2 regions of the Mesorhizobium sp. DxT genome follow, and region 1 is predicted to be linked to the other one. Evidence: predicted binding sites of a transcription regulator. Region 1 holds the regulator's gene; the other holds the start of a gene.
What was found. Region 1 encodes HrcA, which represses chaperone genes, less so after heat shock. Its sites were predicted from a motif close to GTTAGCACTCNCNNNNNGNGAGTGCTAAC; they were not measured.

Region 1 (17,312 bases):
CGGAAGCGCATGGCCGCGAACTCGAAGAATTCCCGGCCGAGCAGATAGCCGTTGACGACAAAGAACGCGATCAGATTGACGCCCGGCACCAGCAGCAGAAGCAGCGCCAGAAGATTGCCGAGCAAGACGAGGCCGAGGAACTTGGCCGAGACGATTGCCGCCGTCATCAGAGGCAGAGCCTTGCCGGGCACGTCCTGCGGATAGTCCTCGCGTTCGACGATCTCGGCGACATCGTCAAGGAAGAAGCCGGCGATGATGGCGGTCACCGGCGCGATCAGCAGGCCGAGGCCCAGCGCCAGCATCAGGCCGGCAACGAATGTCGCAGCAACGCCGAACCAGGCCGCCCATCCCGGCAGGTCGGGCATCAGCTCCTGCAGCGTGGGCAGGGCCAGTACGTCGAACAGGCCGCCGATCGCGAACCACAGGCCGATGAGCGCGAGAATGGTGAGCCCCAGCGTCTTGAAGAAGACGGCGCGGAATTCGGGCGTGAACAGGCGGCCTAGAGCCGCGGATGCTGCTTGGAGGATCATGGGCGCACCTGCATCATCCGCAGATAGGCAGCCGCTCCCTCCGCTGCAAGAAGTGGGCCTCCGCACTGAGGGATGCGGAGGCCCGGCACGACGCCGCCGCCTCGGCGAACGTGCTTGAACTACTGGTCGCCGAGCGCGCGCAACCGGCTGGCCACGGGCCGCACCGCTTCGGCAAAGGTCGCACCTTCGGCCCTATAGGCCTTCACCCGCTCCGCCTCAGCCATGAAGTCGCCCGCCAGCTCGCGCTTCTGTTCGGCGGTCAGGCCCTGAAGCGCGGCGACCTTCTCCTCGACATTGCCGAACATGGCGTCGAATTCGGACTGCGGCATCAGTGCGATAAGACCTTTCATCGTCTGCTCGTAGGCGACTTGCCAGCTCTCGCGGGTAAAGCCGGCTGCCGGAATGAGCCCGTCACCGTCGGCGTCGAATTCATGCCAGTCGTCCGCGGCCTCGTCGTCGTAATAGACCGGCTCGCCGCGTTCCGCCGCCAGTGTCTCCAGCACGTCGGCGACGATCGCCGCCTGCCTGCTTTCCAGTGCGACTGCATAGGAGGCAAGGAAAAGCGATGCCAGCGCGGCCAGCAGCGCAGACTTTATCCGTTTCATGTGGGGTCCCTCTAGTAGCCCTGTCGTGCCTGGCATTCGCGCATCACATTGGCCTGGGCTTGCGCTTGCTGGGATCTGGCTATCGCACCGCCGGCGGTCGAGGCGACCTGCGCGGCAACCATGCCGCCACGTCCCCCGAAGCCACCGAGACCACCGACCATGCCAAGCGCGCCGCCCAGCATCGCCGAGTTGGCCTGGTTCCTGATTGCCGTATCGCAGGCGTTTGCAGCGGAAGCAGCCTGGCGCGCTGGGGTCCGCGATGTTGCCGCCGTTGCTGCGGTGCTGCTGGCCGAAGTGGGGCTAGCCGGCGTCGAGGTCTGGCTGCATCCAGCGAGCACGGTGCATAGCACGACGATTGCGAGCCTGTTCATGGCAACCACCGTACGGTTGGTCTGGGAATTCTGTCGGAGCGGAACGCCGGCAGCGGCGTGAAAGGAGTGATGAATGCCTTCATGAGCATGATCCGTGCATATGAGTTGAGGAGCGGGTTGCGGCGCGGCGGTTCGGCCGTTGCATCCACGCAAGAATTGCCTGTGGGCCGACCCGACGCGGTGCGGGCCGGCCCTTCGGGCAAGCAAGCCGAGTGGATGTTGACCAGCCGATCTACGTCTCGCCTGCGATTGCCTGCGAAGGGCTCGAGCAGACCGGGGAGCCCCTTCGCAGATGGCGGACGAGTAGTCGCGGCGCCGCGACATCGGCAACGGTAATTCACGCACGCATAGCTTTTGCCCCGCGCGCATAGGGTGGCAGAGGGAGATGCAGGTCAGTCTTCGGGGAAACCGTCGCGCCGGTGCCGTGCAGGCGAGATGCCGAAGCGGCGCCGATAGGCGCTGATGAAGTTCGTCGGGTGGCCGTAGCCCATTTCCCAGGCCAGCTGCTTCAGCGGCATGTCGCTGCCCTCGGCGATCAATTGCCGTGCGCGGTCGAGCCGGGCGTCACGCAGATGATCGAACACCGTTGTGCCGAAGACCATGCGAAAGCCCTGGTTGAGCCGTTTGGCGCTCAGGCCGACGGAATGCGCGAGCTCGTGCAGATCGGGCGGGTTTCGCAGATCGGCCAGCAGCCGCTCGCGAGCCTCGCGTATACGTGTCTTCTCGCGCGCCGTAAGCGCGCGCGCATCGACCGGGGTGTCGAGCATATCCAGCAGGCGCGCCAGAAACTCCATCGCCTTGGCCTGGCGATAGAGCTCTCCCATCTTGCCCTGATAGTTCATGTTGATGATATCGTCTGCAAGCTGCGCCGTTGCAGGGCCGTCAAGCGGCCGCATCATGCTGAACGGCCGGGATTTACCATCAATGGCGTTGCGCGCGAGGCCGGGCAGATCGTCGCCGGCCGTCAGTTCCGCCAGCGTCTGCGGTTCGAGTACGACACCCACTGTGCTCCATGTCTTGCCGGGCTGAATGTGATAGGAAACCGGCGTCTCGGGCGTTAGCGCGAAGAAGTTGCGGTCGTCCCGCCAGCTCTGGTCTTCAGCGTCGCCTGTTTTCACGCAGCCGGCGCCTCCGAGCATATTGCCGAGAACGAGCGAACCGCGCCGCATCACGCCTTTGGGGGCAAGCTCGTAGCGATGCGTGGAAATGCCGTTGATCCGGTAGAGATGAAACCCCGGGCGAAGCTCGGAACCCTCCATCCAGCCTTGAAACGGGCCGTCAAGATACTGCACGCGTCCGCTGCGATAGCGGCGTTCGGGATGCTTGCCGTCGAAATGAAAGGACCAGCTTTCGGCCATGGGATTGCCGTAACGTCAGAAAGGATGCGCGCCTATACTCAAGTTTGATTTGGATGAACAGCCTTGTTGCGCGCGGACTTGCATTTCGGGGCACAGCGGCTAAACCCGCCCGATGTTCAATGCTTGGCAGGCGACCGCTTGCCGGCACTTCGGAGACATTCATGAGCCAGTACGACGTGCTCTGCATCGGCAATGCGATCGTGGACATCATCGCGCGCTGCGACGAAGCCTTCCTGACCGACAACGGCATCATCAAGGGGGCGATGAACCTTATCGACGCCGAGCGTGCCGAGCTTCTGTACAGCCGCATGGGGCCGGCGATCGAGGCGTCGGGCGGCAGCGCGGGCAACACGGCTGCTGGCATTGCAAGCTTCGGCGCACGTGCTGCCTATTTCGGCAAGGTGTCCAACGATCATCTTGGCACGATCTACACGCACGACATCCGCGCGCAGGGCGTCGCTTTCGACACCAGGCCGCTGTCCGGGGAGCCACCCACGGCGCGCTCGATGATCTTCGTCACGCCGGACGGCGAGCGGTCGATGAACACCTATCTCGGCGCCTGCGTCGAGCTCGGACCGGAAGATGTGGAGGCCGAGAAGGCAAGCGGCGCCAAGGTGACCTATTTCGAGGGTTACCTGTGGGATCCGCCACGTGCCAAGGAGGCGATCCGCATGGCCGCGCGTCACGCGCATGCGGCTGGCCGCGAGGTCTCGATGACACTGTCCGATCCGTTCTGCGTCGACCGCTACCGCGAGGAGTTCCTCGAGCTGATGCGCTCCGGCATGGTGGATATCGTTTTCGCCAATGAGAGCGAACTGAAGTCGCTTTATCAGACCTCTTCCTTCGAGGCGGGGCTGGATGCGATCCGCAAGGATTGCAAGATTGCCGCCGTGACGCGCTCCGAGCGCGGCTCGGTCGTCGTGCGCGGTGAGGAGACCGTACAGGTCGATGCCATCGAGATCGCTGAACTGGTCGACACCACGGGCGCCGGCGACCTTTATGCGGCTGGTTTCCTGTACGGTTATACGGCCGAGCGCAGCCTTGCCGATTGTGGCGCTCTGGGTTCTCTTGCCGCCGGGCTGGTTATCCAGCAGATCGGCCCGCGCCCGCGCCAGAATCTGCTGGAGGAAGCCCAGCAGCACGGACTGGCCTGACGCTCACGGGATATCCTCCGGACGCCGGCCGGGTCGGCTCTTGTAGGGCGGGAACGACCAGCCGAAGCGCAATGCGCCGCCACGAATGGCGAATGCGACGAGAAAGGCAGGGACGGCGGCCAAAAGCAGCGGCAGGCCCGCGATGTCGAGGACTGTAAAGGTCACCGCGCCCGCCATGGCGGAGGTGACGTAGATTTCAGGACGCAGCAGCACCGATGGTTCGCCTGAAAGAATGTCGCGCAGGATGCCGCCGAAGGTGGCCGTCAGCATGCCCATGACGATGGCAACCATCGCTGAACCGGTTACGACCAGCCCTTTCCAGGCGCCGAACACGCAGTAGGCGGCCAGCCCCACTGCGTCGAGCCACAGCAGCAGACGGTAGCGTGACTCGATCAGGTGGGCGGAGAAGTAGACGGCCACCGCCATCACCGCGCAGACCAGCAGGTAGTCGTGGTTCTGCACCCAGAACACCGGTACGTCGAGGATGAGATCGCGGAACGTGCCGCCGCCGACGCCGGTCACGCCGGCCAGGAACAGGAAGCCGATGACATCGAGTTCCTTGCGCGATGCCGCGAGCGCGCCGGTCGCGGCAAACACCGCGACGCCGGCATAGTCGAGGAAGATGATCTGGTCCATCGCGACCTCCCGCTACGATCTCTAGCGGAAGGGCTTGGCGTGTGGAAGGTAGCAATGCCGGTTCGAGAACCACGGTGGGCCTCGAAGGACGCACTGACGAGTTTCGATCGGGCGACGATGGTCCTGTTCAGGCGTCCTTTTCCGCCTGGGGGTCCGGCGGGCCGGGTTCTGCGGGCGCCGCCTGCTCGGCAGGCTGTTTCGGGCCGCCCTTGGCCACGCCGACCATGGCCGGGCGCAGGACGCGCTCGCCGATGACGTAGCCGGTCTGCACAACCTGCACGACCGTATTGGCCGGCACTTCGGGATTGGGCACCTCGAACATCGCCTGATGGAAATGCGGATCGAACTTTTCGCCGATCGGCTCCAGCTTCTTGACGCCATGGCGCTCGAGTGCCGACAGCATCGCACGCTCTGTCATGTCGACGCCTTCGATCAGAGCGGTGAAGCCGGCATCGCCCGCAGCCTTGGCCTCGGCCGGAATGGCGTCGAGCGCGCGGCGCAGATTGTCGGACACCTGCAGCATGTCGCGCGCGAAATTGGCGATCGCATAGGACTTGGCGTCCTGCACGTCGCGCTGGGTGCGCCGGCGCAGGTTCTCCATCTCCGCCGCAAGCCGCAGTGCACGGTCCTTAAGTTCCTCGTTTTCCTTTACCAGCCGCACGACAGCTTCATAATCGGCTGCCTGCCCCTGCGCATCGGCCTCCGTTTCGGCCTGGAAGGCCTCACCGGTTGCAGCCGTTTCGGCATACTCGCTCTTTGCCGCGGTTTGCTCGGGCGCGCGTTCGTCTTTTGGCTGTTCGCTCATCGCCAGATCCCGTCTTTGGAATGGTTCTTGAAAGTTGCGCCCGATATCGATGTTCGGGGCGCGAAAATCAAGAGCCGGATGCAAAGGGAGGGGAAAAGGTTCCTATCCAGGCAGGCCAATGCCCGCCACCGGCTCGGTGACCGTATGGCTGTCGAAGCCGGCGATCAGCGGCCGTGCCTTGGTAATTGCGGCCTGAACGGCAGGCAGTGCAAGTGACGCCTTGTGGCTGGCCTCGTCGGTCCAGACCTCCGTCACCCAGATCGCATCGCCGTCGGCGGGGTCGCGGGCCACGATGTAGCTGAGGCAGCCGGGCATATCACCGCTGCCTTCGAGCAGCAGGCCGAGAAGGGCGTCGCGCTGGCCGGGCTTCGCCCGCATCCTGCCGATCAGTCGGTACATGTCGATTTCCTTCCTAGCGCAACAGGCGGCTGATGACCTGCGCGGTGTAATCCACCATCGGCACGATACGGGCATAGTTGAGCCGTGTCGGCCCGATCACGCCCAGCGCGCCGACGACGCGGGCATCCTTGTCGCGATAGGGCGCGACCACCAGCGACGAGCCCGACAGCGAGAACAGCTTGTTCTCGGAGCCGATGAAGATGCGTACGCCGGAGCCTTCCTCGGCGAGGTCGAGAAGCTGGATCAGGCCTTCCTTGGTTTCCAGATCGTCGAACAGGTGGCGCAGCAGGTCTAGGTCCGCTTCGGCCGTTATGTTTTCCAGAAGGTTGGACCGGCCGCGCACGATCAGCCGCGCAGGCAGCCCGCTTTCTGCGCCGGCCCAGATTGCGAGTCCGCGTTCCACGAGGTCCTGGGACAGCGCGTCGAGCGCGGTCTTGGTCTCTTCCTTGAGCTTGGCGATCTCCGCTCGCGCCTCCGCCAGCGTGCGGCCCCGGATATGGGCATTGAGGAAGTTCGACGCCTCGTGAAGCTGCGATGCCGTGACACCGGCCGGCAATTCGACGACACGGTTTTCCACATCCCCGTTCTGCGAGACCATCACGGCGAGCGCTCGCGTAGGCTCGAGCTGGATGAACTCGATATGCTTGAGCGGCACCTCGTTCTTGGTGGCAAGCACCAGGCCTGCGCCGCGCGACATGCCGGAAAGCATCTGGCTCGCCTCGGTCAGCATGTGCTCCAGCGTCGCGCCGCTGCCGGATGCCTTGACCTGCGCATCGATCACGCGACGTTCGTCGTCGGAAAGGTCGCCGACCTCCATGAAGGCGTCGACGAAGAAGCGCAGACCCTGCTGGGTGGGCAACCGTCCGGCCGAAACGTGTGGTGCGTAGATCAGCCCGAGCTGTTCCAGATCGCTCATCACGTTGCGAATCGTCGCCGGTGAGAGCGATTGCGGCAACAGCCGCGAAAGGTTGCGCGAACCCAACGGCTCACCGTCGCGCAGGTAGCTGTCGACAATCATCCGGAAGATGTCGCGCGAGCGTGCGTCGAGCGACTGCAACTGCTGGTCCATCACTGGCTTGGTCATTGTCTGCCTGTCTCGTTCAATGGAGGATATAATCGTCGGCTGCGCGGGCGCAACGGCTGTGAAGGTCGTGCGCTGTTTGCCTTTTCCTTTGCGTCGCGCCGTTGCTGCGGCTACAAGCCCCGGCACATTGAACAGGACCGGACAGAATCCATGCGGCCATCCAAGCGCCAGCCCGACGAGATGCGGGCAATCTCCTTCGAACGCGGCTTTTCCAAACATGCCGAGGGCTCGTGCCTCGTCAGGTTCGGTGACACTCATGTGCTTTGCACCGCCAGCCTGGAAGAACGCGTTCCCGGCTGGATGCGCAATTCCGGCAAGGGCTGGGTGACGGCCGAGTATGGGATGCTGCCACGCTCGACCGGCGATCGAATGCGCCGCGAGGCTTCGTCCGGCAAGCAGGGTGGCCGCACGCTGGAGATCCAGCGGCTGATCGGCCGTTCGCTGCGCGCTGTGATCGACCTGCAGGCGCTCGGCGAGATGCAGATCACCGTCGACTGCGACGTGCTGCAGGCCGATGGCGGCACGCGCACGGCCGCGATCACTGGCGGCTTCGTGGCGCTGCACGACTGCCTCAAATGGATGGAAGCGCGCCAGATGGTCAGCGTCGGCAAGGTGCTGAAGGACCATGTGGCCGCCATCTCCTGCGGCATCCACAATGGCGTGCCGGTGATCGATCTCGACTATGACGAGGATTCCTCGGCCGGCACCGACGCCAATTTCGTCATGACCGGCAAGGGCGGCATCGTCGAGATACAGGGCACCGCCGAGGGCGAGCCTTTCTCGGAGGAGGAATTCGCCGCGCTGATGGCGCTGGCACGCTCCGGCATCAGCCGGCTGGTCAATCTGCAGAAGATGGCGATCGCGTAAGGGCGGCCATATGGTTCTTTTTCAGACCCCCACCCCTTACCCCTCCCCACAAGGGGGAGGGGGGCATCGGCGCCTCAGAATCCCCCTCCCCCTTGTGGGGAGGGGTAAGGGGTGGGGGTATCGCTGCACCAACGCTTTGCGTTCGCGGGGTTCATCATGACCCCCTCCGGCATCCTCGAAACCGCGCTCTATGTCGATGATCTCGACGAGGCCGAGGCTTTCTATGCCGAGGTGATGGGGCTGGAGCGCATTGCGAAGGTGGACGGCCGCCACGTGTTCTTCCGCTGCGGAGACGGCGTCCTGCTGCTCTTCGATCCGGACAAGACCGTACAGCCCCCGGCATCCGATGCGCGGCTGCCTGTGCCGCCCCACGGCACCAGCGGCGCCGGGCATCTGTGCTTTCGCGGAACCGAGGATGAGATCGAGCAGTGGAAAACCCGCATCGAGGGGCGCGGGATCGTCATCGAGGCCGATTTCGAGTGGCCCCAGGGTGGACGCTCGATCTACTTTCGCGATCCGGCAGGCAATTCGATCGAAATCGCAAACCCGAAGATCTGGGGGCTTTAGATGCGGAAGCTTGAGGCAGCGAAGATCGTTGTGGCGAGCCACAACAAGGGCAAGCTGGCCGAGATTGCCGAACTGATCGCGCCGTTCGGACTGGAGGCTGGATCAGCCGCGGATTACGGACTGCCGGAACCTGCCGAGACCGGCACGACCTTCGAGGAAAACGCCTACATCAAGGCTTATGCCGCGGCTTCGGCAACCGGGCTGCCGGCGCTCTCCGACGACAGCGGGCTTGTCGTCGACGCGCTCGACGGCGCGCCGGGCGTCTACACGGCCGACTGGGCCGAAACCGCTGACGGCCGCGATTTCGGCATGGCAATGCGCAAGGTGGAAGACCTCCTGCGGGAAAAAGGTGCGGTGACCCCGGACGCCCGCACCGGGCGCTTCGTGGCGGTGCTCTGTCTGTGCTGGCCCGATGGCCATGCCGAATATTTCCGCGGCGAGGTCGAGGGCACGCTGGTCTGGCCGCCACGCGGCGAGCGCGGCTTCGGCTACGACCCGGTCTTCAAGCCGGACGGTTACGACGAGACGTTCGGCGAGATGCCGGCCTCGCAGAAGCATTCCTGGGAAGCCGGCCGCGGCGACCTCGGCCTGTCGCACCGCGCCCGCGCCTTCGCCCGCTTCGCCAACGCCATGCTGGTTGACGCATGATCCCTGACGACCGGCAGCCCGGCTTCGGTGTCTATGTTCATTGGCCTTTCTGCGCGGCCAAGTGCCCTTATTGCGACTTCAACAGCCATGTCCGCCACCAGAAGGTCGACGAGGAGCGTTTCGCTGCCGCATTCGCGGCCGAGATGGCATCGATGCGGGAGCGCACCGGTCCGCGCGAGGTGACCTCGATCTTCCTCGGGGGCGGCACGCCTTCGCTGATGAAGCCGCAGACCGTTGGAGCCGTGCTGGAGGCGATCGCCGCCAACTGGACCGTGCCGGCCGACATCGAGGTGACGCTGGAGGCAAACCCGTCCTCGGTCGAGGCGACGCGCTTTCGCGGCTATCGCGACGCGGGGGTCAACCGCGTGTCGCTCGGCGTGCAGGCGCTGAACGATGGCGACCTGCGTTTCCTCGGCCGCCTGCATGACGTGGAGCAGGCGCTGGGCGCGATCCGGCTTGCGCGCGAGACCTTCCCGCGCCTGTCCTTCGACCTGATCTACGCGCGACCCGGCCAGTCGATGGACGCGTGGGAGAAGGAGCTCGACGAAGCCATCGGCTATGCGGCCGATCATCTGTCGCTCTACCAGCTCACCATCGAGGAAGGCACGCGCTTCCATGCCCTGCATGCGGCCGGCAAATTCGCGATGCCCGATCCCGACCATTCGGCCGATCTTTACCGGCTGACGCAGGAGGTGACTGCAGCACGCGGTCTTCCGGCCTACGAAATCTCGAACCATGCAAGGCCGGGGGCCGAGAGCCGTCACAACCTCGTCTACTGGCGCTACGGCGAATATGTCGGCGTTGGGCCGGGTGCACATGGCCGTTTTCTGGAAGACGGGCACCGCATCGTCACCTTCACCGAGAAGATGCCGGAGACGTGGCTTAATCTTGTCGAAGCGAAGGGGCACGGCGTGATCGGCGGCGAGGTGCTGACGCGTTCGGAAGAGGCCGACGAATTCCTCCTGATGGGATTGCGGCTTGCCGAAGGCATCGACCTTGCGCGCTACGAGCAGCTTTCGGGCCGGCCGCTGTCGTCGCGCCGCATCGCCACGCTCCAGGAGGAGGCGCTGGTGGCGCCCGTCGGCAACTCGCGCCTGCGCGCAACCTCGGCCGGCATGATCGTGCTCGACGCGGTGGTCGCCGATCTGGCACGATAGGCCGATGGACCGGGCGGACACGGACGGCAAGCGCAGCTATCTGATCGGGCAGGCGGAATTTTCCGCGCGCCGGCTGGAGCCCGCGCTCTATCTGGTGGCGACCCCGATCGGCAATCTCGGCGACATCACCATCCGCGCGCTGGAGACGCTGGCGGCTGCAGACATAGTCGCCTGCGAGGACACCCGCGTCACGCGCGTGTTGCTCGACCGTTACGGCATCAGGCGCCGAACCACCGCCTACCACGAGCACAACGCAGCCGAGGCAGGGCCGAAGCTGGTCGAGGCAGTGCTGGCGGGCAAGAGCGTTGCCCTGGTTTCGGACGCAGGCACGCCGCTGGTTTCCGATCCGGGTTTCCGGCTGGTCGGCGAGGTCGTGGAAGCTGGCGGCCGCGTGGTGCCGATACCCGGCGCGTCGGCCCTGCTGGCGGCACTCACGGCGTCGGGACTGCCGTCCGATACGTTCCTCTTTGCCGGGTTCCTGCCCGTAAAGTCCGGACAGCGAAAGACGAGGCTCGACGAACTGCGCGCGGTGCCGGCAACGCTGATCTTCTACGAATCGCCGCGCCGGCTCGCCGATTGCCTTGCCGGCATGGCCGAGGTGCTGGGCGACCGGGAAGCCGCCATCGGCCGTGAACTCACCAAGACCTTCGAGGAGATGCGTAGGGGGTCTCTGGCAGCGCTGGCGCAGGCTTATGCCGGGGAAGACACGCCCAAGGGCGAGGTCGTCATCTGCGTGGCGCCTCCGCAGGAAGCCTCCACGGTCGAGGATGTCGATGCGCTGTTGCTTTCGCTGGCCGGCGAGATGGGGGCATCGCGGGCTGCCAGCGAGGCGGCTAAAATGACCGGCGCGCGCAAGGCCGACCTCTACCGCCGGCTGATGGAGCTCAAGAGCGATGGCTGACGGTGTGCGGGCGAGGCGGCAACGCGCCCTGCGCCGCGGCAGCCGGGGTGAGTGGCTGGCGTCGCTGGCATTAATGCTCAAGGGCTATCGCATCGTCGAACGGCGCTACCGCACAAAACTCGGCGAGATCGACCTGATCGTGCGGCGGGGCGACCTCGTGCTCATCGTCGAGGTCAAGGTGCGCTCCACGCTGGTGCAGGCCATGGAGGCCATCGGGCACCTGAGCGAGCGCCGTATCGCGGACGCTGCGGATCTCTGGCTGATGCGCCAGCCCGACCATGCCCGTCTCTCGATCCGTTTCGACATGGTGGCGGTGCTGCCGCGCCGCTGGCCCGTGCATGTGGAGAACATCTTCCAGCGCGTCTGACCAGCGCAAATCCTTACCTTGCGTAACCCGTGATGGGGGATCATTCTGTCTGGCATCGTTGAAACGATGACCGGAGAGGGAATGAAGATGTGCCATCATTGCGTCATTGAAAACGTTAAGCAGAACATGCTGTCGCGCCGTAGCCTGTTCAAGGGTGGTGCGGCCGTGGCAGGGGCCGCAGCACTCGGCGCACTGCCGGTTTCAGCCGCCGCCCAGAGCCCGGCCGCGTCCATGCCCGCCGCAGCCGGCTGGAGCGGCCTCACGCATGAGCTATGGGATACGTTCCCGACCTATTTCGGTGGCCAGCAACTCTTCTTCGAGAAGCAGTACGATTTCGCGAAGGACACCTTCAACCTCTACGAACTGCGCCTGAGCGAACATACTGGCACCCATATCGACGCGCCGCTGCATTTCACCGCCGATGGCAAGTCGGTCGCCGAACTACCTGTAGAAGATCTGATCTGCCCCCTCGTGGTGATCGACATTGCCGCCGAAGCCGAGGAGAACCCCGACGTGCAGGTGACGCCGGATCACATCGCCGCCTGGGTTTCGGCGAACGGCGACATACCTGAGGGCGCATGCATTGCGATGAATTCGGGTTGGGACCGGCACGTGGCCACCGACAAGTTCCGCAATGTCGGAGACGACGGCAAGACGATGCATTTCCCCGGCTTCCATGTCGAAGCGGTGCAAATGCTGATGGACGAGACCTCCGCCAAGGCGATCGCGGTCGATACGCTGTCGCTCGATTTCGGGCCTTCGCCGGACTTCATCGTCCACAACACGTGGCTGCCTTCCGGGCGCTACGGCATCGAGGGCATTGCCAATCTTGCAGCGTTGCCGGCCTCGGGCGCAACCATCGTGGTGGGCGCGCCAAAGGTGCGCGGTGGCACCGGCGGTCCGGCCCGTATCTTCGCTTTCGCCTGACTGCTTGACTGGACAGATATCGGCGGCCGGTTCTACCTTTCTGCGTCGGGATGGCCGTCTTACCTGGGAGGGGAAGCGATGTCTTACGATTATGTCATCGCCGGCGGTGGTTCCGCTGGCGCGACGCTGGCTGCGCGCTTGTCGGAAGATCCGTCCGTCGAGGTGTGCCTGATAGAGGCAGGCGGCGAGGGCCGTGACTTCCTCATCCGCACGCCGATGGGCACCGTGGCTATGCTGCCGGGACGGCCGAAGATCAACAACTGGGCCTTCACCACCGAGCCGCAGGAGGGTCTCAACGGACGTCGGGGCTATCAGCCGCGCGGCCGCACGCTCGGCGGCTCAAGCGCCATCAACGCTATGCTCTACGTGCGCGGCCATCGCTCCGACTATGACGGCTGGGCCGATCTCGGCTGCGACGGCTGGTCGTGGGACGAGGTGCTTCCCTATTTCCGTCGTGCCGAGGGCAACCAGCGCGGCGCCGACGATCTTCACGGCAACGACGGACCGCTCCAGGTGCGCGACCAGCCGCACCCGCGATCGATCAGCCGGGCCTTCATCGAAGCCTGCGCGCAGTCCCAGCTACGCACGACCACCGACTTCAACGGCCCGGAGCAGGAAGGTGCCGGCTACTATCAGGTGACGCAGTTCTGGGACGGTGCGCATCGCGGAGAGCGCTGCTCGGCTGCCGCTGCCTACCTGCATCCGCATATGGGCAAGCGGCCCAACCTGACCGTCATCACCGGCGCCCACGCCACCGGCATCGAATTCGACGGGAAGCGCGCCGTTGGACTGCGTTATCGCAGGGGCCGGCAGGACATGCTCGCTTCGGCGCGTCGGGAAGTGGTGCTGTCGGGCGGGGCGTTCGGCTCCCCGCAACTCCTGCTTCTGTCCGGCATCGGGCCGGCTGACGAGCTGAAGCGCCACGGCATCGCAGTGCGACACGAACTGCCCGGCGTCGGCCGCAATCTGCAGGATCATCTCGACTTCATCGCCTCGTGGAAATCGAAGGAGACCGATCTTGTCGGCGTCGGTCTTCGCGGAACGATGAATGTTCTCAAGCAGATCGGTATCTGGCGACGCGAGGGCGGCGGCATGATCGCCACGCCCTCGGCCGAGGCAGGCGCCTTCTTCAAGTCGCGGCCGGACCTCGACCGGCCCGACCTGCAACTGCATTTCGTGATCGGCATCGTCGACGACCACGCCAGAAAGCTGCACCTCGGCTACGGCTATTCGTGCCATGTCTGCGTGCTGCGGCCGTTCTCGCGCGGCGAGGTCGGGCTTGGCGATGCCAACCCCTTGTCGCCGCCGCGCATCGATCCGCGCTATCTCTCCGACGATCGCGACGCGGCGCTTATGGTCAAAGGCGCGCGCAAAATGCGCGAAATTCTCGCCGCACCGGCGATGGCGCCTTACCGACACAAGGAGCTTTACATGCAGGGCGACGTCTCGGACGACGACCTGCTCGGCCACATCCGCGCCCGCGCCGACACGATCTACCATCCGGTCGGCACCTGCAGCATGGGCAAAGGCGACGACGCCGTCGTCGACCCGGAGTTGCGGGTGCGGGGGCTGGAGGGTCTGCGGGTCGTGGACGCCTCCATCATGCCAACGCTGATCGGCGGCAACACCAACGCGCCGACCATCATGATCGCCGAGAAGGCGGCGGACATGATCAGGGCGGCGTAGCTATGGCTACTTCTCCACCGTCATCCCGGCCGAGTGAGCGAAGCGAGGGAGAGCCGGGACCTATTGAGCAGCGCGGTCGGGTTGAGGGTTCGCGCGACGGTGGTGAAGCGCGCCTGGATGAGAGCTGGGCCTGGCCTATGTTCTTCGGACCAATGGGTCCCGGCTCGGCGGTCGCTGACGCTCCCTTGGCCGGGATAACGCCGTTGCATGGCCGCATGTCGTCAAACCACCACGCCTGGTTACCGGCCTGCTCATCGCCTTCGACTGGCTCAGGATGAGGGACGGCGCCGCCGCCAGCCTACCTCCGCGTCACCCGCATCGGCAGGCCGCCCTGGGGCTGCGTGGTGAGCTTCTGTACAGGCCATGGCTTCGTCTCGGGCACGCTGTCGAAGCGGAAGCGCGACATCAGGACGCCGAGCGCGATCACGGCTTCCTGCATGGCGAAGCTTGCGCCGATGCAGATGCGGGGGCCGGCGCCGAAGGGCAGGTACTGGAAGCGGTCGATGGCGTCGCGGTTGTCCGGATGGAACCGCTCCGGCATGAACGCTTCCGGCTCGTGCCAGAGCTTGCGGTGGCGGTGAATCGTCCACGGCATGATCTGGATCTGCGCGCCGCGCACGATGTCGAGGTCGCGCCAGCGCTCGGGCGTGATCGCCTCGCGGCTGATCGAGGCCGCCGGCGGATAGAGCCGCATCGCCTCCTCGAAGGCGGCGCGGGTGAAAGGCATCTTGCCGAGCCATTCATAGGGATCGGGCGTGCTTGCCACGACCGCGTCGATCTCCGCCTCCACCCGGTCACGCTCGCCGGGCGCTTCGGCAAGGCAGAACAGCGTCCAGCCGAGCGCGCGGGCGGTGGTTTCGTGCCCGGCGCCGATGAAGGTGATGATGTTGTCCTCGATTTCGGATGCCGAAATCCCCTCCGGACCCTCGGCCTTGAGCAGCAGCGTCAGGAAATCACTGCGCGAACCTTCCGGGTCCTGCAAGAGTTTTGCCTTGCGCATCCTCATCGTCTCGGCGACCAGCCCGCGGAAGAAGGCGAGCGCCTTGCGGCCGCGCAGCCGCGTGATGCGGGGCAGCCAGTCTGGCGCGCCGATCAGGTCGAGGGGGTCGACCCGCCCCATCGTTTCGAACAGATGGTCGACCTGGTGCGCGAAATCGTCCGGATTGCCGGCAATCTCACCGGAAAACAGGGTCTCGGCCAGGATCTCGTAGGTCAGCATCGTCATGTCGCGGGCGACATCGACGATTGTGCCGTCCTCGTAGCGTCCGGCGAAATCCTCCGACACCCGCAGCATCGGCCCGGCGAAGCCGGCGATGTGGCGCGGCGTGAAGACGGGCGCCATCGCCTTGCGCGACCGTTTCCAGACCTCGCCCTCGGCCGTCAGCAGGCCATCGTGCAGGATCGGGCGCAGGATTTTCTGGCGCACGCGCGCCATCCGGTAGTTTTTCGCGTTGTCGACGAGGATGTGACGGATCAGCGCCGGGTCGTTGGCGATCACCAGCGGGCCGCCGATCCCGGTGGAGATGGAAATCCACGGCTCGTTGTAGGAAGGCTCCCCCCACAATTCGAGCGGATTGCGATAGACGATCCGTATCATCTCAAGCGTCGACGGCGGCTTGGTGCGCGGCTTGGGCGCCGGCGGTACGAAGAGCGTGGCCTGGGTCATCGGCTGATCCTTGGTTCCAGCCACATGTAGGGACCCGCCCGCTGGCAGTCCACGCAGCCCGCAGCAGTGCGTCGAATTACAGCAGGCGGGTGTGGTGCGGTTCAGACCATCATGGCCATTGAATTGCGAAGTTTGGCCCGATTATCGGGCCGGACAGGAATTTTGCCGGTTTTTGTCCCCGAAACGGCTCCATTCCTCTGCAAAACAGCGCGCATTTGTTGGAAATCGGGCCGCAAAACACCTATATCTGGGTATCTTTCTGGAGCATGATTCGGCACCGGTCCGGTGCTCCATTTCCGGGCTTTGCAAGATTGGAATTTCATGAGCGACGAGACCGAAAACGGCAACGGCGGCAACGAGTACGGCGCGGACTCCATCAAGGTCCTCAAGGGCCTCGACGCGGTGCGCAAGCGGCCGGGCATGTATATCGGCGACACCGATGACGGCTCCGGCCTGCATCACATGGTCTACGAGGTGGTCGACAACGCCATCGACGAATCGCTCGCCGGCCATGCGGACCTCGTGTCGGTGACGCTCAATCCGGACGGTTCGTGCACGGTGATCGACAACGGGCGCGGCATTCCGACCGCGATCCACTCGGGCGAGGGCGTTTCGGCCGCCGAGGTGATCATGACGCAGCTCCATGCCGGCGGAAAGTTCGACCAGAATTCCTACAAGGTTTCGGGCGGCCTCCACGGCGTCGGCGTGTCGGTCGTCAACGCCTTGTCGACCCAGCTTCGGCTGAAGATCCGCCGCGACGGCGAGATCAACGAGATGACTTTCACCCATGGCAACGCGGATGCGCCGCTGGCCGTGACAGGCTCCTACGTCGAGAACCGGCAGCCCGGCACCTATGAAGGCCGTTCGGGCACCGAGATCACCTTCCTGCCGTCGCCGCAGACCTTCACGAAGACGGAATTCGACTACGGCACGCTGGAGCACCGGCTGCGCGAACTCGCCTTCCTAAACTCAGGCGTGCGCATCATCCTGACCGACATGCGCCATGCCGACGTCAAGCAGGTCGAGCTGCATTATGACGGCGGGCTGGAAGAGTTCGTCAAATATCTCGACCGCGCGAAGAAGCCGCTCATTACCGCGCCGATCGGGATCAGGGCCGAGCGCGACGGGATCACCGTCGAGGTGGCGATGTGGTGGAACGATTCCTACCACGAGAACGTGCTGGCCTTTACCAACAACATCCCGCAGCGCGACGGCGGCACCCATCTTGCCGGCTTCCGCGGCGCGCTGACGCGCCAGGTGACGGGTTATGCGGAGTCTTCCGGCATCTCCAAGAAGGAGAAGGTCTCGCTCACCGGCGACGACTGCCGGGAGGGCCTGACGGCGGTGCTGTCGGTGAAGGTGCCGGACCCGAAATTCTCCTCGCAGACCAAGGACAAGCTGGTCTCGTCGGAGGTGCGCCCGGTGGTCGAAAGCCTCGTCAACGAGGCGCTCAACACCTGGCTCGAAGAGCACCCCGCCGAGGCGAAGGTGCTGATCGGCAAGGTGGTCGAGGCGGCAGCGGCCCGCGAGGCAGCGCGCAAGGCGCGCGACCTGACACGGCGCAAGGGCGCGCTCGATATCACG
Region 2 (5,408 bases), on a different contig from region 1:
AGGGGCCACGGCGCACCCCGAGAAGGCCAGGAAAATGGTGGTGACAAAAAACGGCGAAGAATCGCTGCACACACGGTGGCAAATACACGATCATCTTCAGTCTCCCGAAACGTCCTTCTCCCTGCTCCGGAAGGCGGCAGTCGGGTCTACCGCCTTCGTCGGTGTCAAAATCGTCCAGCCGCTGTGAGCGGCATGGGCTCATCCCTCGCGGTTACGCGTAGGTGACGGCCGTGAGGCGCTCTGCGCTGACAGAAACATCAGTGTCGAAGCCACTGTCCGGCGGTTCCACCCGGCAGTTTCCGCCTTGGCAAGCAACCCTTCAAGCCACGGCTTGAACGTTGAGCGGCATTCCGCCTGATGGCCAACGAAATCGCTCGGCGGACAATTCGGTGGAGCGATCGTGCCGATATTGGGGACCATGTTCATGACAGCCTCCCTGATCGATGATGCCTGCGCCCGTAATCGGGCGCAGGCCTCGCAGTTGATCTAGAAGTCCATTCCTGCGCCGGCGGGCAGGGCGGGCGCGGTGTCCTTCTTCGGCTTCTCAGCCACCATCGCCTCGGTCGTCACCAGCAGACCGGCTACGGAGGCTGCGTCCTGCAATGCGGTACGAACGACCTTTGCCGGGTCGATCACACCCTGCTTGTAGAGATCGCCGAATTCGTCGGTCTGGGCGTTCCAGCCCCAACCAAACTCGGCCTTCTCCCGCAGCTTGCCGACGATGATCGAGCCTTCGGCACCGGCATTTTCGGCGATCTGGCGGACCGGCGCCTCGATCGCGCGGCGGACAATCTCCACACCCGTCCGCTGATCCGCGTTGTCGACCTGGATGGTCTCCAGTGCCTTGGCCGCCCTCAGCAGAGCGACACCACCGCCAGGCAATACGCCCTCTTCGACCGCGGCGCGCGTAGCGTGCAACGCATCGTCCACCCGGTCCTTGCGCTCCTTCACCTCGACCTCGGTCGAGCCGCCGACGCGGATAACAGCAACGCCGCCAGCAAGTTTGGCGAGACGCTCCTGGAGCTTCTCGCGGTCGTAGTCCGAGGTCGTCTCCTCGATCTGCGCCCTGATCTGCTTCACGCGACCTTCGATTCCAGCCTTGGAGCCGGAACCGTCCACGATCGTGGTGTTCTCCTTCTCAATGACCACCTTCTTGGCCCGGCCCAGCATCTGGAGGGTGACGTTTTCCAGCTTGATGCCGAGATCTTCGCTGATTGCGGTACCGCCGGTAAGGATGGCGATGTCCTCGAGCATAGCCTTGCGGCGATCGCCAAAGCCCGGTGCCTTGACCGCAGCCACCTTGAGGCCTCCGCGCAGCTTGTTGACGACAAGAGTCGCCAGAGCCTCACCCTCGACATCTTCAGCAATGATCAGCAGGGGCTTTCCGGACTGGACCACAGACTCGAGAACCGGAAGCAGTGCCTGAAGATTGGAAAGCTTCTTCTCGTGGATCAGCACGTAGGGTTCGTCGAGCTCGACGCGCATCTTGTCCTGGTTGGTGATGAAGTAGGGCGACAGGTAGCCGCGGTCGAACTGCATACCCTCGACAACCTCGAGTTCGGTCTCGGCAGTCTTGGCTTCCTCGACCGTAATCACGCCTTCATTGCCGACCTTCTGCATGGCCTCCGCGAGAAACCGGCCGATCTCCTTATCGCCGTTTGCCGATATGGTACCGACCTGCGCGATCTCGTCGTTCTTCGAGATCTTCCGAGCATTCGCCTTGAGCTCGGCGACCACTGCGTCGACGGCCTTGTCGATGCCGCGCTTCAGGTCCATCGGATTCATGCCGGAGGCCACGGCCTTGGCACCTTCCTTCACGATCGCCTGAGCCAAGACGGTTGCGGTCGTGGTGCCATCGCCGGCGAGATCGTTTGTCTTGCTTGCGACCTCGCGCACCATCTGGGCGCCCATGTTCTCGAACTTGTCCTCAAGCTCGATTTCCTTGGCGACAGTCACGCCATCCTTGGTGATGCGCGGGGCGCCGAACGATTTGTCGATCACGACATTGCGGCCCTTGGGGCCGAGCGTGACCTTTACCGCATTGGCGAGGATATCGACACCGCGCAGCATGCGCTCGCGCGCGTCGGAATGGAACTTGACTTCCTTAGCAGCCATTGGATCACTCCTTCAGTAGGCAGCTTTCGTTGACTGGTTGAGCAATGGAAGAAGCCTTACGCGGCCTTCTTCAGTGCGGCGGTCGCTTCGATCACGCCCATGACGTCGCTCTCCTTCATGATGAGGAGGTCTTCGCCGTTGAGCTTGATCTCGGTGCCGGACCACTTGCCGAACAGGATGCGGTCGCCAACCTTCACGTCGAGCTCGACCAACTTGCCGGTGTCGTCGCGGGCGCCGGAACCGACGGCGATGACTTCGCCTTCCTGTGGCTTTTCCTTGGCGGTGTCGGGGATGATGATGCCGCCGGCCGTCTTTTCCTCGGCTTCGATGCGGCGGACCAGGATACGGTCATGCAATGGACGGAACGTCATCTCGTTCTCCTTCAGGACAAACAAATTTTGAGAGGTTCCTCCGCACCGGACCGGGTCCGGTACGGGGTGCGCAACCCTTGCGGCATTGCGCGCACATGGAGCTAGTTTGAGAAATTTGACGTTTCAAGAGGGCTGGCGAAAAATTTTGGCACTTGGTCGTTACGAGTGCTAGGGGCCTGAAATCGTGCAACTTTCTACGGCACCCGGAACACAAAAAGGCTTGATTTTTTCGAAGGAGACGACAAAATTTTCGCCATGGTCGCGTTATTGAAACGCGCCAACAAAAAATGGTCGCAACTGGAGTTTGGAACGGCAATCCGAAAGGAGGTAAGCTATGGGCCGAACCGATTTCTCAACGATCATTCCGTCACTCGCGCCTGAAGCAGAGGATGTCGCGCTTGATCGCCTGTTGTCCCCATCGCGCCATTACAAGCATCCCGATGATGTTGTTCGCGACCCGGAGCTAAATATGGGCGAGAAACGCGCCATTTTGTCATCCTGGGTGTCAGATGCGTGCGCGGTTGAATCGATGCCGACCCTGCGCCGCCCGCCGGGTACTCCACAGCCAATCTCATTTAATGTCATCATGGATGCCCTGCATCGACTGGATCACCCGGACGAGGCGAGAGCGATGGCGCGCAAGGCGATGCCGGATGGGCATTGGCAGCGACTGGATGCCTGACGTTCAAACGGGAACTTGGAGACTTGAATGGCCAAGACGGTGAGCAGAGAGTTTCATTTGCAAATGGAAGGATATGGCCTGACCACGGCAGAAATCCACTATCACATGCCGGACCATCCCAGCCTTCTTCAGCTCTATGTCTGGCAGGAATACGACCTTGCGCCCGGCTTCCCCGAACTGCGCGGGTTCCTGGAATACTGGCGCGAGACGCTGGAAGGGCCGCTTCATTCCGTGCGCGTCGCCCACCACCGTCTGATCAGACCATCGGAATGGAGGGCCGTCGACGGCATCATATCAGTTCATTGAGGGACAAGGTCGGCGGTAGGCCGAGCGACAGACGGCTTAGGGTGCGTCGCTGCGCAGCGGATGCCTTGTGACCACCTATATTGCCGCAGTCTCATCAGGTCTTTCCGAGGATACAATTGCGTCCACTTTGCTAAGAAGGTGCCGGCCTCGCCCCTAGCTCTGCTATCCAGCCACGCGCACTCCGCCGCTGGGAGCAGCGTGGACCTGGGCAATGACGGTTTGCAGGGCGTTCGGCACTAAAGCATCCGCGTGTTTCTTATCGCCGCAACAGAGATAGGTCTTTCAACGCAGATAAGGCAGCAGCCAGACGATATAGAGTTCTTGTTCGTCCTCCACCGACAACCGTCGATCGCACCGCTTAGGTGTTTCGGCTCTCGCCGCCTTCCCTTTGGTCTGCGTTTCGGGCTTGCCGCTGACGGCTCCAGGTTTGAACCAGCATCTCAGCTCGCGCTTCACGGTCTGCAGGACCTTCGTCAGGAGCTTCCGAGCGCCGTAACTCCTCGCACATCAAAGCGAGATCGCGCGGTGTGAATATACCATCGTTAACGGGTTTGGCGGACATCGTAGCCATCTCCGAACCTTTGGGGCGAGAGCATGATGGTCGCAAACAGCCGTCAGCGCCCTTAGAAAATGGCTGACGATGTACCCAGTCTCACAGATTGCGGGCCTGCTGGCCAGTCACTTCATATTACGGTCGGCGGGCAGCCTGGGGGGTTCACGCAGGATATTATGTTCTGTCACTGTTGAGATGGCTGGTTCGCACCCTTGACGAGTTACCTGCTTCAGTTGGAAGAAATGCCGGGGACATCGGCGTTGCGGTCATATCACGTCAGTTCGCCGCCCCCGCGCCTGATATGAACTCTGCGGCCTACGACCCCTGACTGGCAACCTCGGCTTTGTGAAACAACCGCTGTCTGCGCACCCAAGTCAGGTTTCGGCCCCTGGCGGGAGGCCGCCTCGGATACTGATCGACGCTTCCCAGCACCGTTCGACGTGTTGCTATAACTAACGGTCGTCGCGTTTAATGAATTGATGGCTGTTATCCAGAACACCGGGCTTCTCAGTCAGGACAGCCAGAGCCAGCCCCGCGTCATCGAAGAGACGAAACCACTCGTCCCATCCCACGAGCTCGAACCCGCCGGCATTTGGAGGTCGCTCCGCTTGATCCTGATCTTCATAGGCCACTTGATCGAAGGCGATAAGGAGATGCGGTTGAACGCCCGGTTGTGACGACACATCGACTACGGCTGGGACGCCCATGCGTGCCGCTGCCCAAGCTCGTATCGCATTGTGGTCCGTCAAGATCTGCTGTCTAGCCATAGTGCCCTCCTGCCGTGGAAGCGCAACCAACCGTGCCCACTCATCCTTGCTTTGGGACATTTCGTCTACTGCACCGCATCCTGGGAAGTGGCGAAGACATCACACTTCGTCGAAACGACTTCCTTCGCGCGAAGGCCTTCGCGACAGGGCGGCCTCGTCATCATCATTTGGCAACGCCTCGTCACTCTGCTGGAAGGCGTTGTCGTCATCCTCTTCTAGAGGTTTGCTCGATTCTTCGGAACTGAACTCAAGCTCCCCAACGTCCAGCAACCTGTCTGAAACGACCGGGCCGGATTCTGCTTCTTCTTGACCCTGCTCTTCGACGAAAAGGGCCTTGGGCATATCAGTTCTGGCGTCATAGTTTCGCCTGCTCATGGTCTGCTCCCTTTCTCGCAAGTTGTTCTCAGCGGATTGCCGCCTTACGATTTTCCGCCGTCGTTGGAGCGGGCCTTGTCACCCTTCTTGATGCTGGTCGTCGTCTTTGCATCTGCGCTCTGACCGAAATCTGTTCCCCCCAGATGACCGCCGCTGGTTGTGTGTTCGGCCACTTTTTCGATGCGTTCTTGAATCTCTTTTTTATCGGTCTTGCTCATTTGAAAACCTCCTTTCCGATG

Region 2: the regulator HrcA is predicted to act here: its motif matches at 2,631-2,659, upstream of groES (co-chaperone GroES).

The regions. Positions count from the first base shown of each region.
Region 1 covers NZ_JBZFLJ010000009.1:47,117-64,428, forward strand. The annotation lists gene ACVJNE_RS17115 (sulfate transporter family protein) at 1-530, opposite strand, end outside; gene ACVJNE_RS17120 (HAD family hydrolase) at 650-1,135, opposite strand; gene ACVJNE_RS17125 (hypothetical protein) at 1,147-1,506, opposite strand; gene ACVJNE_RS17130 (helix-turn-helix domain-containing protein) at 1,899-2,864, opposite strand; gene ACVJNE_RS17135 (adenosine kinase) at 3,026-4,018, shown strand; gene ACVJNE_RS17140 (trimeric intracellular cation channel family protein) at 4,022-4,654, opposite strand; gene grpE (nucleotide exchange factor GrpE) at 4,782-5,459, opposite strand; gene ACVJNE_RS17150 (putative quinol monooxygenase) at 5,562-5,858, opposite strand; gene hrcA (heat-inducible transcriptional repressor HrcA) at 5,872-6,942, opposite strand; gene rph (ribonuclease PH) at 7,093-7,809, shown strand; gene ACVJNE_RS17165 (VOC family protein) at 7,966-8,376, shown strand; gene ACVJNE_RS17170 (non-canonical purine NTP pyrophosphatase) at 8,377-9,024, shown strand; gene hemW (radical SAM family heme chaperone HemW) at 9,021-10,181, shown strand; gene rsmI (16S rRNA (cytidine(1402)-2'-O)-methyltransferase) at 10,186-11,082, shown strand; gene ACVJNE_RS17185 (YraN family protein) at 11,075-11,449, shown strand; gene ACVJNE_RS17190 (cyclase family protein) at 11,537-12,376, shown strand; gene ACVJNE_RS17195 (GMC family oxidoreductase) at 12,455-14,062, shown strand; gene ACVJNE_RS17200 (cytochrome P450) at 14,361-15,728, opposite strand; gene gyrB (DNA topoisomerase (ATP-hydrolyzing) subunit B) at 16,050-17,312, shown strand, end outside.
Region 2 covers NZ_JBZFLJ010000017.1:44,352-49,759, forward strand. The annotation lists gene groL (chaperonin GroEL) at 487-2,115, opposite strand; gene groES (co-chaperone GroES) at 2,172-2,486, opposite strand; gene ACVJNE_RS23275 (hypothetical protein) at 2,821-3,168, shown strand; gene ACVJNE_RS23280 (usg protein) at 3,196-3,474, shown strand; gene ACVJNE_RS23285 (hypothetical protein) at 4,480-4,794, opposite strand; gene ACVJNE_RS23290 (hypothetical protein) at 4,894-5,169, opposite strand; gene ACVJNE_RS23295 (hypothetical protein) at 5,214-5,387, opposite strand.